Regions from separate parts of the Megasphaera sp. DISK 18 genome, predicted to be linked through region 3. Evidence: riboswitches for the same ligand, from Rfam matches in the RefSeq annotation. Region 3 holds a riboswitch; each other region holds the start of a gene.
The links. Region 3 has a riboswitch for ZMP and ZTP ahead of A0U42_RS05470 (phosphoribosylaminoimidazolecarboxamide formyltransferase). Riboswitches for the same ligand answer to the same signal wherever they lie in the genome.
Positions count from the first base shown of each region.

Region 1: another riboswitch for ZMP and ZTP. It lies ahead of A0U42_RS05100 (formate--tetrahydrofolate ligase); the one in region 3 lies ahead of A0U42_RS05470 (phosphoribosylaminoimidazolecarboxamide formyltransferase).
Region 2: another riboswitch for ZMP and ZTP. It lies ahead of A0U42_RS04630 (OFA family MFS transporter); the one in region 3 lies ahead of A0U42_RS05470 (phosphoribosylaminoimidazolecarboxamide formyltransferase).

Region 1 is NZ_LUGJ01000021.1:65,020-69,538, forward strand. Features, by position in the region: gene A0U42_RS05080 (Rrf2 family transcriptional regulator) at 1-296, shown strand, start outside; gene A0U42_RS05085 (hypothetical protein) at 343-807, shown strand; gene A0U42_RS05090 (Cof-type HAD-IIB family hydrolase) at 949-1,767, shown strand; gene A0U42_RS05095 (phosphoglucomutase) at 1,876-3,384, shown strand; ZMP/ZTP riboswitch at 3,472-3,549, shown strand; gene A0U42_RS05100 (formate--tetrahydrofolate ligase) at 3,595-4,519, shown strand, end outside.
Region 2 is NZ_LUGJ01000019.1:24,288-28,806, reverse strand. Features, by position in the region: gene pfkB (1-phosphofructokinase) at 1-183, opposite strand, end outside; gene A0U42_RS04635 (DeoR/GlpR family DNA-binding transcription regulator) at 180-941, opposite strand; gene A0U42_RS04630 (OFA family MFS transporter) at 1,197-2,444, opposite strand; ZMP/ZTP riboswitch at 2,530-2,615, opposite strand; gene A0U42_RS04625 (D-alanyl-D-alanine carboxypeptidase family protein) at 2,663-3,697, opposite strand; gene rsmG (16S rRNA (guanine(527)-N(7))-methyltransferase RsmG) at 3,713-4,423, opposite strand; gene mnmG (tRNA uridine-5-carboxymethylaminomethyl(34) synthesis enzyme MnmG) at 4,425-4,519, opposite strand, start outside.
Region 3 is NZ_LUGJ01000023.1:12,642-17,160, reverse strand. Features, by position in the region: gene A0U42_RS05485 (leucyl aminopeptidase) at 1-994, shown strand, start outside; gene A0U42_RS05480 (PHP domain-containing protein) at 991-1,794, shown strand; gene A0U42_RS05475 (Asp23/Gls24 family envelope stress response protein) at 1,813-2,658, shown strand; ZMP/ZTP riboswitch at 2,734-2,811, shown strand; gene A0U42_RS05470 (phosphoribosylaminoimidazolecarboxamide formyltransferase) at 2,862-4,037, shown strand; gene A0U42_RS05465 (molybdopterin-dependent oxidoreductase) at 4,252-4,519, shown strand, end outside.

The DNA.
Region 1 (4,519 bases), on a different contig from region 3:
GATATATTGAAATCATCCGCGGAGCCCAAGGCGGCTGCCGACTGGTGAAAGATTTGCATGAATTGAACCTGATGGACGTCATCACCGTTATGGATCGGGATAACATGATCATCAGCTGCCTCGACGGCAACTTTGAATGCCTGTATCGCCGCCGTCACGGCTCTTGCCCGACCCACGATGCCTATGCAGCCATTCAGGATAAATTGGCGGAAAACTTGGCGGCCATCCCCTTACACACTTTGATTTCTGCTTCGGGGGAAAAAACGGATCCGCTTCCGGCAGAGAAAGCAGAATAACGCCGGACGCCGTGCCGGTTCATCGATAGATAGGAAAGGAATTACCATGAAGAAAAAGCTTTTTTGCGTGACTTGTCTCTTACTTCTCCAGACGGCCTTCTTTGCGGCGCCTGTGTACCAGCCGGTCCAAGCTGCAAAAGGCGGTATTCGCATGTCGGCCCCGCGGTCGGCACCGGCGGTGACGGCTCCCAAAGCGGCGCCTAAGGCCAATACGAATAATAACGCTTCATCGGCACAATCCCAGACTCGCAGTCAGACGGCTGCGCCTCGGGCCAACGCCAATACGACAGCCAACCGTTCGTCGGCTTGGGGCGGCGCTATGCGCGGCATCGGCCTCTTTGCCGGGGGCATGTTCCTGGGCAGCATGTTGAGCAGCCTCTTTGGCATGGGGAACTTTGGCTGGGCCGCCGATTTTCTGGGCCTGTTGTTTAATGTAGTACTCATTTATGTGCTGTTTAAGGCCGTGTCGGCTGTGTGGCGGGCCATCCGCGACCGGCGGCATCGATCATAAAAAAGGAAGGGCAGAAGCCCTTCTTTTTTGACTATAATGGGACTGATTCTGTCCCTGGGGTGGCGGGAATGCCTCAGACATGATATGTTCGTAGTATCAGTTAGTAACTATCCCGTCATGCGATTTGTAAAGGAGTAGGTCATGAATAACTATAAAATCATTGCTTGTGATATGGATGAAACGCTGCTCAGCAGCGATGCGACGATTTGTCAGCGCAATATCGAAGCCATTGCCAAGGCTGTCGCAAAGGGCGTCAAATTCGTGCCCTGCACGGGTCGGAGTTTTCGCACCATTGACGGCGTCTTGAAGACACTCCGTCTTTTTGAACAGCCCGACCAGTACGTCATCGGCCTCAACGGCGGCAACATCACGGAAAACAAGGGCAGCCGCTCCCTTTTCTGGGATCCCATTCCCTTTGACCTGGCCGATCAGATTTTCCGCAAGTGTGCTTCCTACGGTCAGTGCCTGCACATCTATACGCGGGACGTCGTCTACATCACCAATATTACGCCGGACGAAGAAGCTTTCCTGAAGGGCCGCATGGCCTACACGCCTTGCGAAGAAACGACCCTCGATTTTATCCGCGGTAAAGAAGAAGTCGGGAAATTGATCCTGACCAATACGGACTACGACTATTTGGAAACCGTCCATGCCGAACTGAAACCCCTCCTCGACGACATTACGGTCAGCTTCTCCAGCAACCGCTACATTGAATTCATGCATAAAGGCGTCAATAAGGGCGCCGGCCTCTTGAAATTGGCCGATATCCTCGGCGTGCGTCCGGAAGAAACGATGGCCATCGGTGACAACATCAACGACATCGACATGCTTAAAGCGGCCGGCCTGTCCGTCGGCGTCCGCAACCTGAATCCCGTCATTCGCGAGTACTGCGACGTCGTGACCGAAGCGACCAACAACGAAGGCGCCGTCGCTGAAGCCATCGAAAAATACGTATTGTAAACATCAGGTCCCTGCACGCCTTGCGTCAGGGGCCGATTTTCAGTATGATAGATGTAAATCACAGAAAGGAAAAGCTGCCTTATCGGGATAGGCAGCAGGAACAGGCATATGAACTCTACCGAAGCTATCTTAAAATTACAGAACGGCAGTGACGTCCGCGGCATCGCCGTCGAAGGCGTTCCTGACGAAAAGGTCAACCTGACGCCGGAAGCGGTCAACCGTATTGCCGCCGGCTTTGCCAAATTTTTAGCGAAGAAACTGGGCAAAAAGGAAGGAGATCTGCGCATCGCCGTCGGCCACGATTCGCGCATCTCGGCCGATATGATGAAGGAATCCGTCTTTGCCGGTCTCCTCGGCCGGGGCGTTCACGTCACCGACTGCGGCTTGGCATCGACGCCGGCCATGTTCATGTCCATCATTTTTGAAGACACGGCCATGGACGGGTCCATCATGATCACGGCCAGCCACTTGCCGTACAACCGCAACGGCCTCAAATTCTTTACCAAAGACGGCGGCCTTGAAAAGCAGGAAATCAAAGAAGTCCTGACCATCGCTTCGAATTTATCGGCAACGGCCGTATCGACGGCAGCCATCGCCTCGCTGGACCTCATCGACCGCTATGCCCTCCACCTGCGCCAGAAGATCTGCGCCGGTCTCCGTGCGGGCATGTTCGACCGTCCCTTGGAAGGGATGCACATCGTCGTCGACGCCGGTAACGGCAGCGGCGGTTTCTTTGCCACTAAAGTATTGGCCCCCCTCGGCGCCGATACGACAGGAAGTCAGTTCCTCGAACCGGACGGCCACTTCCCGAATCATATCCCCAATCCGGAAAATAAAGAAGCCATGGCGGCCATTCGAAAAGCCGTCCTCGACAACAAGGCCGACCTGGGCCTCATCTTCGATACCGACGTCGACCGCATGAGCGCCGTCCTGCCCAGTGGGGAAGAAATCAACCGCAACGCCCTCATCGCCATGATGGCCGCTATCTTAGCTCCGGACTATCCGGGCAGTACCATCATTACCGACTCGGTCACGTCCGACGAATTGACGACCTTCCTTCAGGACGAACTGCACCTCGTCCATCACCGTTACATGCGGGGCTATAAGAATGTCATCGACGAATGCATCCGCCTTAACAAGGCCGGCACCGTATCGCCCTTGGCCATCGAAACGTCGGGCCACGGCGCCTTAAGTGAAAACTACTACCTCGACGACGGCGCTTATTTGGCTGTCAAACTCCTCATGGCCGCCGCCAAGGCCAAGAAAGCCGGAAAGCCCTTGGGCGACCTCATCGCAGCCCTCGGCCAGCCTGCTGAAGGTGTCGAATACCGCCTCAAGATAAAGGGCGACGACGCGCAGGCCTATGGTGCCGACGTCCTCAAAGCCTTTGAAGAACGGGCCGAACAAGCCGGGATTTCCATTGCCAAACCGTCTTATGAAGGTGTCCGCCTCGTATTCGACGGCGGCTGGGCTCTCTTGCGCATGTCCCTCCACGACACCAATATGCCCCTTAACATCGAAAGCAAGACCGTCGGCGGATGTGAAACCATCGCCAAGACCGTAAAAGGTTTCCTGGCCGGTTTTGACCGCTTGGACATTACCGTCCTTCCGGATTAAGACAGGCGGCGTCTTGTTCCAACGTCCATTCATACCGTACGTAAAAACAGCCCTTGACGACGAGGGCTGTTTTTTTGTATAATAAATGCACAATCATGTGACTGACGGAAGTGGAGTTACCACGGGGAGCATGATTTCTTGAAGCCGACCGTCTGGGCAACTTACCAGCGGAGCGGCCTTTTTTTATGCAGCGGACAAGGAGTGACTACCATGGCAAAGGTATTAAGCGATATCGAAATTGCACAACAGACGACATTAGAACCGATTACGACCATTGCAAAAAAGGTCGGACTGACCGACGACGACTTGGAACTCTACGGCAAATATAAGGCCAAGATTTCCTTTGACGCCATCAAGCGCCTTTCTAAAGAAAAAGACGGCAAACTCGTCTTGGTTACGGCCATTACGCCGACGCCGGCCGGCGAAGGCAAGACCTTAACGACCATCGGTTTGGCACAGGCTTTGAATTACATGGGCCATAAGGCCGTCGTCGCCCTGCGCGAACCGTCCCTCGGCCCTGTCTTTGGCATCAAAGGCGGCGCTGCCGGCGGCGGTTATTCCCAGGTCCTGCCCATGGAAGACATCAACCTCCATTTCACCGGTGACATGCATGCCATTACGGCGGCCAACAACCTTCTGGCAGCGGCCATCGACAACCACGTCCATCAGGGCAATGCCCTTCGCATCGACGTGCGCCGCATCATCTGGAAGCGGGTCATGGACATGAACGACCGGGCCCTTAGAAACCTCGTCGTCGGCATGGGCGGCAAGGTCTGCGGCTTCCCGCGGGAAGACCACTTCATGATCACCGTCGCTTCGGAAATCATGGCAGCTCTGTGCTTAGCCCGTGACCTCATGGACCTCAAGAAACGGATGGGGGACATCACCGTCGCCTATGACCTGGACGGCAATTTGGTTACGGCCCGTCAGCTCGGCGTCGAAGGCGCCATGGCTATCCTCATGAAAGATGCCATCAAACCGAATCTGGTCCAGACCATCGAACATACGCCGGCCCTCGTTCACGGCGGTCCCTTTGCCAATATCGCCCACGGCTGCAACTCCGTCGTCGCCACGAAACTGGCCATGAAGATGGGCGACATCGCCGTTACGGAAGCCGGTTTCGGTGCCGACCTCG
Region 2 (4,519 bases), on a different contig from region 3:
GCCGGCCACAAAGCCCAGCATCTTAGACGGGATGTGGAGGTTGCCGAGAACGAGGGATACATTGATGCCCTTGCCGCCGGGATAAATCATTTCTTGCTCTGCCCGATTGATATCACCGGCTGTAAATTTCTTCATATGGACAACATAATCTAAGGATGGGTTGAACGTAACTGTATAAATCACAGGATATGCACCTCCGTAATTTGCTGATACGGTTTGTAATCGAGGCTGTCATCGTCCCGCGCCGTAATCAGCGTAACCATTGACAATTCTGCAAATGTAATATGTGAAGATAAGCCGAACTTACTGGAATCAGCTAGGACAAAACGATCCATACACTGCCCTAAAGCGGCCCTCTTACAGACTGCTTCTTCATCATCGGGCGTCGTACAGCCGGAATGGACGGCAATGCCATTAGCACCAAAAAAGCCCTTGGTAAAATGGTAGCGGCCGATCATGTCTCTCATTTCACTGCCGACGATGGCTTCTGTATCGCCTTTCACGCGGCCGGGAACAATATAAACCCTGCCGCCGATACGGCCTAATTTCTGTGCCAAGGGGATACTGTTCGTAACAAATGTCGCTTCTGAACCGGCCAGGAACTCGACGAGCTGTTCCGTCGTCGAACCGGCATCGAGATATACAAAGTCCTCTTTATGAATCAATCGGGCTGCATACTGGGCAATACGCCGCTTTTCACTCATATGAATAGAATATTTATCCTGCAAATTCTCCATATCCGCTTCATATAAAGAATCGTCTCGAAGCGTCGTCGCTCCGCCATGAACACGGCGCAGGCGGCCTTCCCGATCAAGGGTCAGTAAATCCCTTCGGACTGTCGATTCCGAGATGTTCAAAAAACTAACTAAATCCTGAACAGATACGGCTCCGCTCGTATTGACGAGTCGCATTATTTTTTCATGTCTTTCTTCAGTCAGCATCGCATCACTTCCTTTTCCAGCCTCCTCTCGCCATATTATATCGTTATTTTCATTCATTTTCAATCAAATACAACCATTATAATCAAAAAGCAATCAAATTCGTTCATTTATGTGCTCAGCTCATTCAAGTGATTTTATTCACATAGAAATAAAAAAAAAGAAGGAAACTGTCATATAAGGGACAATTTCCTTCCATGAACTTCCATAAACCGATGATGAATCGGTCAGGTCAATCATTTCTGTTTAAGAAAGCACTTACATACCGGTACTCCGGGAGGGCTGGGCCGTCGTTTCAATTCCGTGACGGGTCTGGTATTTCAAGAATGCCATCAGTACCAAAGCCACTACGAAGGCTCCGACGAAGAAGTACAGCGTCGTAGCGTAGCTGTTCGTCGTTTCTTTGATGATCGATACCAAGACCGGACCGGCAACGCCGGCAGCCCCCCAAGCCGTCAGGATACGGCCGTGAATGGCACTGAGATACTTGGTACCAAAAAGGTCGCTGAGGTAAGCCGGCATGCAGGAAAAACCGCCGCCATAGCAAGTAATGATGAGCAGGAGGAGGATTTGGAAGCTGAAAGCGCTGGTTACATTGGCAAGCTGCCAGAAGGCCAGGATTTCAATGGCGAAGAATAAGACATACGTCGACGAACGGCCGATATAGTCGGAAACGGTAGCCCAAGCAATGCGGCCGGCACCGTTCAAGAGACCGATGAGGCCGACCATAGAAGCCGCTGCCATAGGCGACATGCCGACGACATCCTGGGCCATGGGAGATGCAACGGCCAAGAGGGCGATGCCGCAGGTAATGTTCGTAAAGAAGAGCCACCAAATGGCGTAGAACTGCCACGTTTTCATGGAGTCGCGAACGGTAAACTGAGGCTGTGCATCGGCATATTCAACGTTCGATTTCTTTTCAGCAGCCGCTGCCGAATCTTCTTCGGGAGGCGCTAAATATAAGGACGATGCTGTCATGATGACCATATATACAATACCGAGGATGATGAAATTAGCCACCAGACCAAAAGACTGAACCAGAATTTGCATGGCAGGACCTGCAATCAGGCTGGCAAAACCGAAGCCCATGATGGCCAAACCCGTTGCAAAGCCGCGGTTTTCAGGGAACCACTTAACCAACGTCGATACCGGCGTAATGTAGCCCGTCCCCAGGCCGATGCCGCCGATGACGCCGTAGAACAAGTAGAGCATGGGCAGGCTGTGCAGGTAGAGGGCAGCTGCCGTACCAAACATAGCCAAGACGAAGAAGGTCATCGACAAGAGCCCTGATTTGCGAGGTCCGATTTTTTGAACAAAACTGCCCAAGAAACCGGCCGATAATCCGAGGAATAAAATAGCTAAAGAAAAAGTCCACGTCGTTTCCTGCAGGCTAAAGCCCATAGCTTCCATGATCGGCTTGGTCAAAACGCTCCAAGCGTAGACACTGCCGATACAAATATGGAGGCCGATAGCCGACAAAGCGATGAGCCAACGATTTCTTTTCATGATCCATTATCTCCTTCCAGGTAGGGAGCCAAGAGGTCTGAAAAAAAATATACCGACCCCCGGGCCCAAGAATATGTTAGTAGCATACACTTGCCCAGACGGTCGGCATGAAATGGCTTCGTACAGTTCACGTGGTTGCTCCACTTGAATCCGTCAGTCCTGTACGAATCTGCTGATGTTATTATACGAATATTGATTTATTTTGTCAATATCAAATTTTAAGCGGCCGGAGAAAAAGGAACGTAATCCTTCGATTCCGTGGACTGGCCGGCAGCTTTTTGTGTCGTTGCTGCACTCGACGATTGTTCCTGCCCCTGCTGAGCAGCTAATTCAGCGGCCTGCTGCTGCTTTTCCTGAATATCCGATAAGGTCTGGCCTGCCGGTGCATGGCGCACGATGTAGACATTTTCTGCAGGTTCCGCATCTTTCAGAGCCGAAAAAGCGTAGGTCATCAGTTTCTGGGCATCGCCATAGCGGTCGCTCGAATTCATGATCGATGCGATGACCGTCCGACCGTCTCTCGTTGCCGAAACGACAAGACAAGGACCACCGGCATTGGTCGTACCGGTCTTGATGCCGTTGGCGCCGGCAAAGCCGCTGGTCAAAAACTCGTTGGTCGACGTGCAGTGCTTGAATCCGCCGTCCATATAGGGCATGTCGAATTCGCTTCGGCTGACCATATCCTGAAATTCAGGAATCTTCATGCCATAGGCAGCGATAACAGCCATGTCGCGAGCCGTCGAGTAATGGTTCGTATCGGGAAGGCCGTGAGGATTGGCAAAGTGCGTATGAGAAGCGCCTAAAGCAGCTGCTTTTTCATTCATCTTGGCAACAAAATCAGATTCTGTCGGCGTCACCGTTTCGGCGACGGCAACGGCTGCATCACAGCCCGATACGAGCATCATGCCGGTCATGCCATTACTGAGGGTAATCTGATCGCCCGGTTTGATGCCGAGAACGGAGGCATCACTTTCGATGTCATAGATATCATTCGTAATATTAAGGGGTTTATCCATCATATTCTGCCCCTTACCGAGCTCAATACCGAGGATGGCCGTCATAATTTTCGTCGTACTGCCGGGATAGGCCAGGTCATCGGCATTTTTCGCATAGAGTTCATCCCCCGTATCGGCATCCATAACATAGGCTGCATGAGCCTCGATATCCGGTTTCTGCAGTTCATCGGCAAAGACCGGCGCTGCCAGGGTCATACAGGCAGCGGCAGCCAAACAAATCATTTTTTTCAAAGACATAATTGCACCTCTCCTTTATAAAGGATTTTTTACAGCCATTTTCGGCTTGCGCGGATATTTTTTAGGACTTTCGCCAGTCTTTTGAATATAGATGACGGCCCGCACCTCATCGAGTCCCGGAAGCTGAACGGCCTTCACACGGGCCACCGTACCGCCTAAAATCTTCAAGGCCTTTTCAGCTTCTTTCAGTTCGTCCTCATACTGGGCGCCCTTTAAAGAAATGAAATAACCGTCCTGTTTGACATAAGGCAGAGCCCATTCGGCCAGAATATTTAAACGAGCCACGGCTCGGCTGGTCACGACGTCAAAGGCACTGCGGTAGATAGGCTGATGGGCTGCCTCTTCGGCCCGACCGTGAAGGAAATCGGCAGTAAGTCCCAATTGATCAACCAGGTTCTGCAAAAAAGTAAGTCTCTTTTGCAGGGAGTCAAAAAAGGTAACCTTCAAATCCGGGCGATAGATGAGCAAGGGCAGGCCGGGAAAGCCGGCGCCGGTTCCCAAATCAAGAACGGACGCCCCCGGCGTAAAGCAATCCTCTTCATAACAGGAAAGACTGTCAGCCATGTGTTTTATCGCTACTTCTTTAGGCTCGGTAATGGCCGTCAGGTTCATGACCTTATTGGTTTCAATTAATTGTTCATGAAAGACGTCGAATTGGCGGAGCTGTTCCTCCGTCACCGAAAGTCCCATGGCTGTAAGAGCCGATTGTAATTCACTGCCAAACATATTACTTATCCCCCCGGTTGTGTTGTTCCAAGAGAATCAGAAGGGCCGTAATATCGGCCGGTGAAACGCCGGAAATACGGCTGGCCTGACCTAAGG
Region 3 (4,519 bases):
CAATTCCATGTGCTATCGCTACACGTCGATGTATGAAGGCGTCTATGAAGCCCGCGACTTGATCAATATGCCGTCCAACGATTTGACGCCGAGGAAGTTTGCCGATATCGTGTCCGATACGCTGAAGGGCGATCACATCCTCATTGAATCGCTGAATAAATGGGCCTTGGAAAAACGGCACATGGGCGGTATCGTCGCCGTCGGCAAGGGCAGCATGAATCCGCCCCAGCTGGTATCCATTGCCTATCAGGGCGATCCTAACAGCCGGGAAGTCCTGGGCATCGTCGGAAAGGGCGTTACCTATGACAGCGGCGGTCTCTCCTTAAAGAGCCACAAGGGACTAGAATTTATGAAAAGCGATATGGCCGGGGCGGCTGCTGCCGTCGGTGTCATTCGGGCCCTCATGCTGCTTCGCTATCCGGTCAATGTGCTGGCCGTTTTGCCCCTCGTTGAAAATATTCCTTCCGGCATGGCTTATCACGTCGACGACATCTTGACCATGTATAACGGCAAGACCGTTGAAGTCAAGAATACCGATGCCGAAGGGCGGCTCATTTTAGCCGACGCGTTAACCTATGCTCAGGAAAAAGGGGCGACGCGCCTCATCGACCTGGCGACCCTGACCGGCGCCTGTGTGACGGCCTTGGGTTCGGTGCGGACAGGCATGGTCGGCAACGATCAGGAATGGATGAACCGCTTCTTTAAGGTCGCGACGGAAGCCCATGAAAAGATTTGGCAGCTGCCGGCTGATGAAGAATATGAAAGCCTTTTGAAAAGCAGTGTAGCCGACATGAAGAACGTCGGCGGTCCTGAAGCCGGGGCGATTACGGCCGGTCTCTTCTTGAAGCAGTTCGTAAAGGACGGGACGCCGTGGATCCACCTCGACATCGCCGGTCCTGCTTTCCGGGAAAAGGCCGATGAAACGGGATTTGTCGGCGCCACCGGCGTCGGTATTAAGTCGATTCTGCACTTATTGCAGGGAGGTGTACCGTGATAGTTGATCTTCATATGCATACGACCTGCTCGGACGGTGTCTATACGCCGGAACAGCTGACCAAGATGGCCGTCGATGCCGGGCTCGACGTCATCGCTATTTCTGACCACGATACGGTGGCAGCTTATGACGGCAGTCATACCTTCGCCGCAGGAATCAAGGTCATCCCGGCCATTGAAATAAGCTCTGAATGCGACGGCGAAGATGTCCATATTTTAGGCTACGGGATCAATACCGACGATGAAGCCATGCTTTCCTACTGCCGCGAATTTAAGCAGCGGCGCTTCGACCGGGCCATGGAAATCGTCGACCGTTGCCTGAAAAACGGCTATGACATCGACCGCAAGGTCGTCGAAGACATGGTTCATAAGGGCGGCACCGTCGGCCGTCCCCATATCGCCCGCATGCTCGTCGAAAAAGGCTATTTCCCTGATGTAAAGACCGTCTTTGACAAGGTTCTCTATCATGGCGGCCCCCTCTACGTACCCTATACGCGGCGGACCATCGACGAATGCGTGGCCCTCATCCGCAAGGTCGGGGGACTGGCCGTCTTAGCCCATCCGGGCCTCTTGAAGCGGACTTTGGATGAAGTCCTGACTCATGATTTTGACGGTGTCGAAGTGTACCATCCCAAGAACCGCGGCCGTTTCGACGAATTTTTGGAATTAGCCAAAAAGCGCAATTGGTATATCAGCGGCGGCTCCGATTTTCACGGGACCGTCGGCCGTTTCCCGGAAAAGCTCGGCATCTTTACCGTCGATGCTGAAAAGGTACAGGCTTTGTTGTCTCACGCAACCTAATAAAGGCAGGTGACAGACATGGAAGTTGTCGGTTTTATCGGCGCCAGCGGGACGGGGAAAAGCCACCATGCCCTGGTCGTCGCCTACGATCACGATATTCAGACGATCATCGATGACGGACTCCTCATCGATCACAACCGCATCGTTGCCGGCCGGTCGGCCAAGGATGAAACGAATCGCCTCAAGGCCGTGCGCCGCGCCGTATTCAATAACCCGGACGACGCCGCTGCCATGAAGGCAGCCTTAGCCAAAGCAGCTCCTGAAAAACTGCTCATCCTGGGAACGTCGCGGCACATGATTCACCGCATCTGCGAAGCCCTCGAGCTTCAGGAACCGTCGCGGTTCATCCGCATTGAAGACGTCTCGTGCTCGGAGGAAATCGAAAAGGCTCAAAGTATCCGCATCAAAGAGGGAACGCATATCATCCCCGTGCCGACGATGGAGCTGAAACCCCATTTTCGCGGCTATCTTTTGGATTCGATCCGTTCTTTCTTTTATGACAACAACGGCAAGAAATTGTCGCCCTTCGAGCGTTCCGTCGTTCGTCCCATCTTCAGTTATTATGGGAAACTGACGTTTTCCAACGACGTCCTTGAAAGCCTGGTCCGCCATGCTTTGAGTCAAAATGAAGGCGTGACCAAGGTCAATCGCCTGAAAGTGGCTATCAACTATAACTCGACGCGCAACGGTCTGGCTATTATCTTGTCCCTGACCATTGCCTACGGAGAAAATATAAAGAAACTCATGAGCCGCATCCGTCGCGATATCCAGCACGAAGTGGAATATACGACGGGCATGGCTGTGGAAATCCTCAAGATTACTGTGCGCGACATTTCACCGCAGCCGCCGGAAGAGGAATCATAGAGGGTATCACCTGAAAAGGGCTGCTGACGGCAGCTCCTTTTTCTTGACAGCCTGAATCGGCGGACGGTATAATAAGGTGAAGCATGTGACTGACGGAAGTGGAGTTACCACGGGGAGCATGATTCATAAGAGCCGACCGTCTGGGCGAAACGTTCCAGAAGTGTCGGTATTTTTTTATTTTGGGTCTATCAGGAGGTATCACGATGAACGAACTGAAATTAAAATACGGCTGCAACCCGAACCAGTCGTCGTCCCGGGTATATATGAAGGATGGCAGCGCCCTTCCTTTTACGGTCCTTTGCGGCCGCCCCGGCTATATTAATTTGCTCGACGCCTTTAACAGCTATCAGTTGGTCAAGGAATTGAAAGAAGCGACAGGCCTTCCGGCAGCGGCTTCCTTCAAGCACGTCAGCCCGGCCGGCGCCGCCGTTGCCACGGAGATGAGTGATACCCTGAAGAAGATATATTGGGTCGATGATCTGAAACTGTCGCCCTTGGCCACGGCCTATGCCTGCGCCCGCGGTGCCGATCGCATGAGTTCTTACGGCGATTTCGTTGCCCTCTCCGATGTCTGCGACGTCGAAACGGCAACCCTCTTGAAGCGAGAAGTATCGGACGGCGTCATTGCTCCCGGCTACAGCGACGAAGCCCTGGCTATTTTAAAGACTAAGAAAAAGGGCAATTACTGCGTCCTTCAGATTAATGCCGATTACAAGCCCCAGCCTGTCGAATCGAAAGAAGTCTACGGCGTCACCTTTGAACAGGAACGAAATGAAGCCAAGATCACGGCCGATATGCTGCAGAACATCCCTACGCAGAACAAGGACATCCCGGCGGCTGCTCAGCGCGATCTCATCATCGCCCTCATTACCTTAAAATACACCCAGTCCAACTCCGTCTGCTACGTAAAAGACGGCATGACCATCGGTGTCGGCGCTGGTCAGCAGTCCCGCGTCCACTGCACCCGTCTGGCCGGCAATAAGGCCGACGTCTGGTGGCTCCGTCAGAACCCGAAAGTCTTGAACCTGCCCTTCCGCGACGACGTCCGTCGTCCGAATCGGGACAATGCCATCGACGTCTACATCTCCGACGATTACGAAGACGTCTTGGCCGACGGTATCTGGCAGGATCTCTTTACGGAACAACCGCAGCCCCTTACGCGGGAAGAAAAGAAGGCTTGGATTGCCCAGCTCCACGGCGTAGCCCTTGGCAGTGATGCTTTCTTCCCCTTTGGCGACAACATCGAACGGGCTCATCGCAGCGGCGTCGATTACATCGCCCAGGCCGGTGGTTCGATCCGCGACGACAATGTCATCGAAACGTGCGATAAATATGGAATTGCCATGGCTATGACCGGCCTGCGCCTCTTCCATCATTAAACCGAATACCCTTGCAGCTATTGTAAGATCGTGTGCTTGAAAACTTCGGGCCCATGGTGAGACTTCCTGTCGTCACCGTGGGCCCTTGTTTTATATAACATTACCCTTGATGATGAGGAAGGGGAATCGTATTTTCTTCAGATTGTTTTGCCAAGGTTCCTCTGCGGCGATATAATGAACATATATTATAATAGATACATAAGGAGGGAATTCTATGACACAATATAGGTCGGTCTGCCCCTATGACTGTCCCGACGCCTGCGGTCTCTTAGTAAACGTCGAAGACGGTCGCGTCGTTTCGGTGAAGGGCGATGAAAGCCATCCCTTTACGCGGGGGACGATGTGCCCCAAGATGGCTCACTATGAACGGACGGTCCATTCGCCGCGGCGACTGACGACGCCTTTAAAGCGGACGGGAGCGAAGGGGAGCGGAGAATTTGAGCCCATCTCTTGGGATCAGGCCCTAGATGAAATCGCAGCTT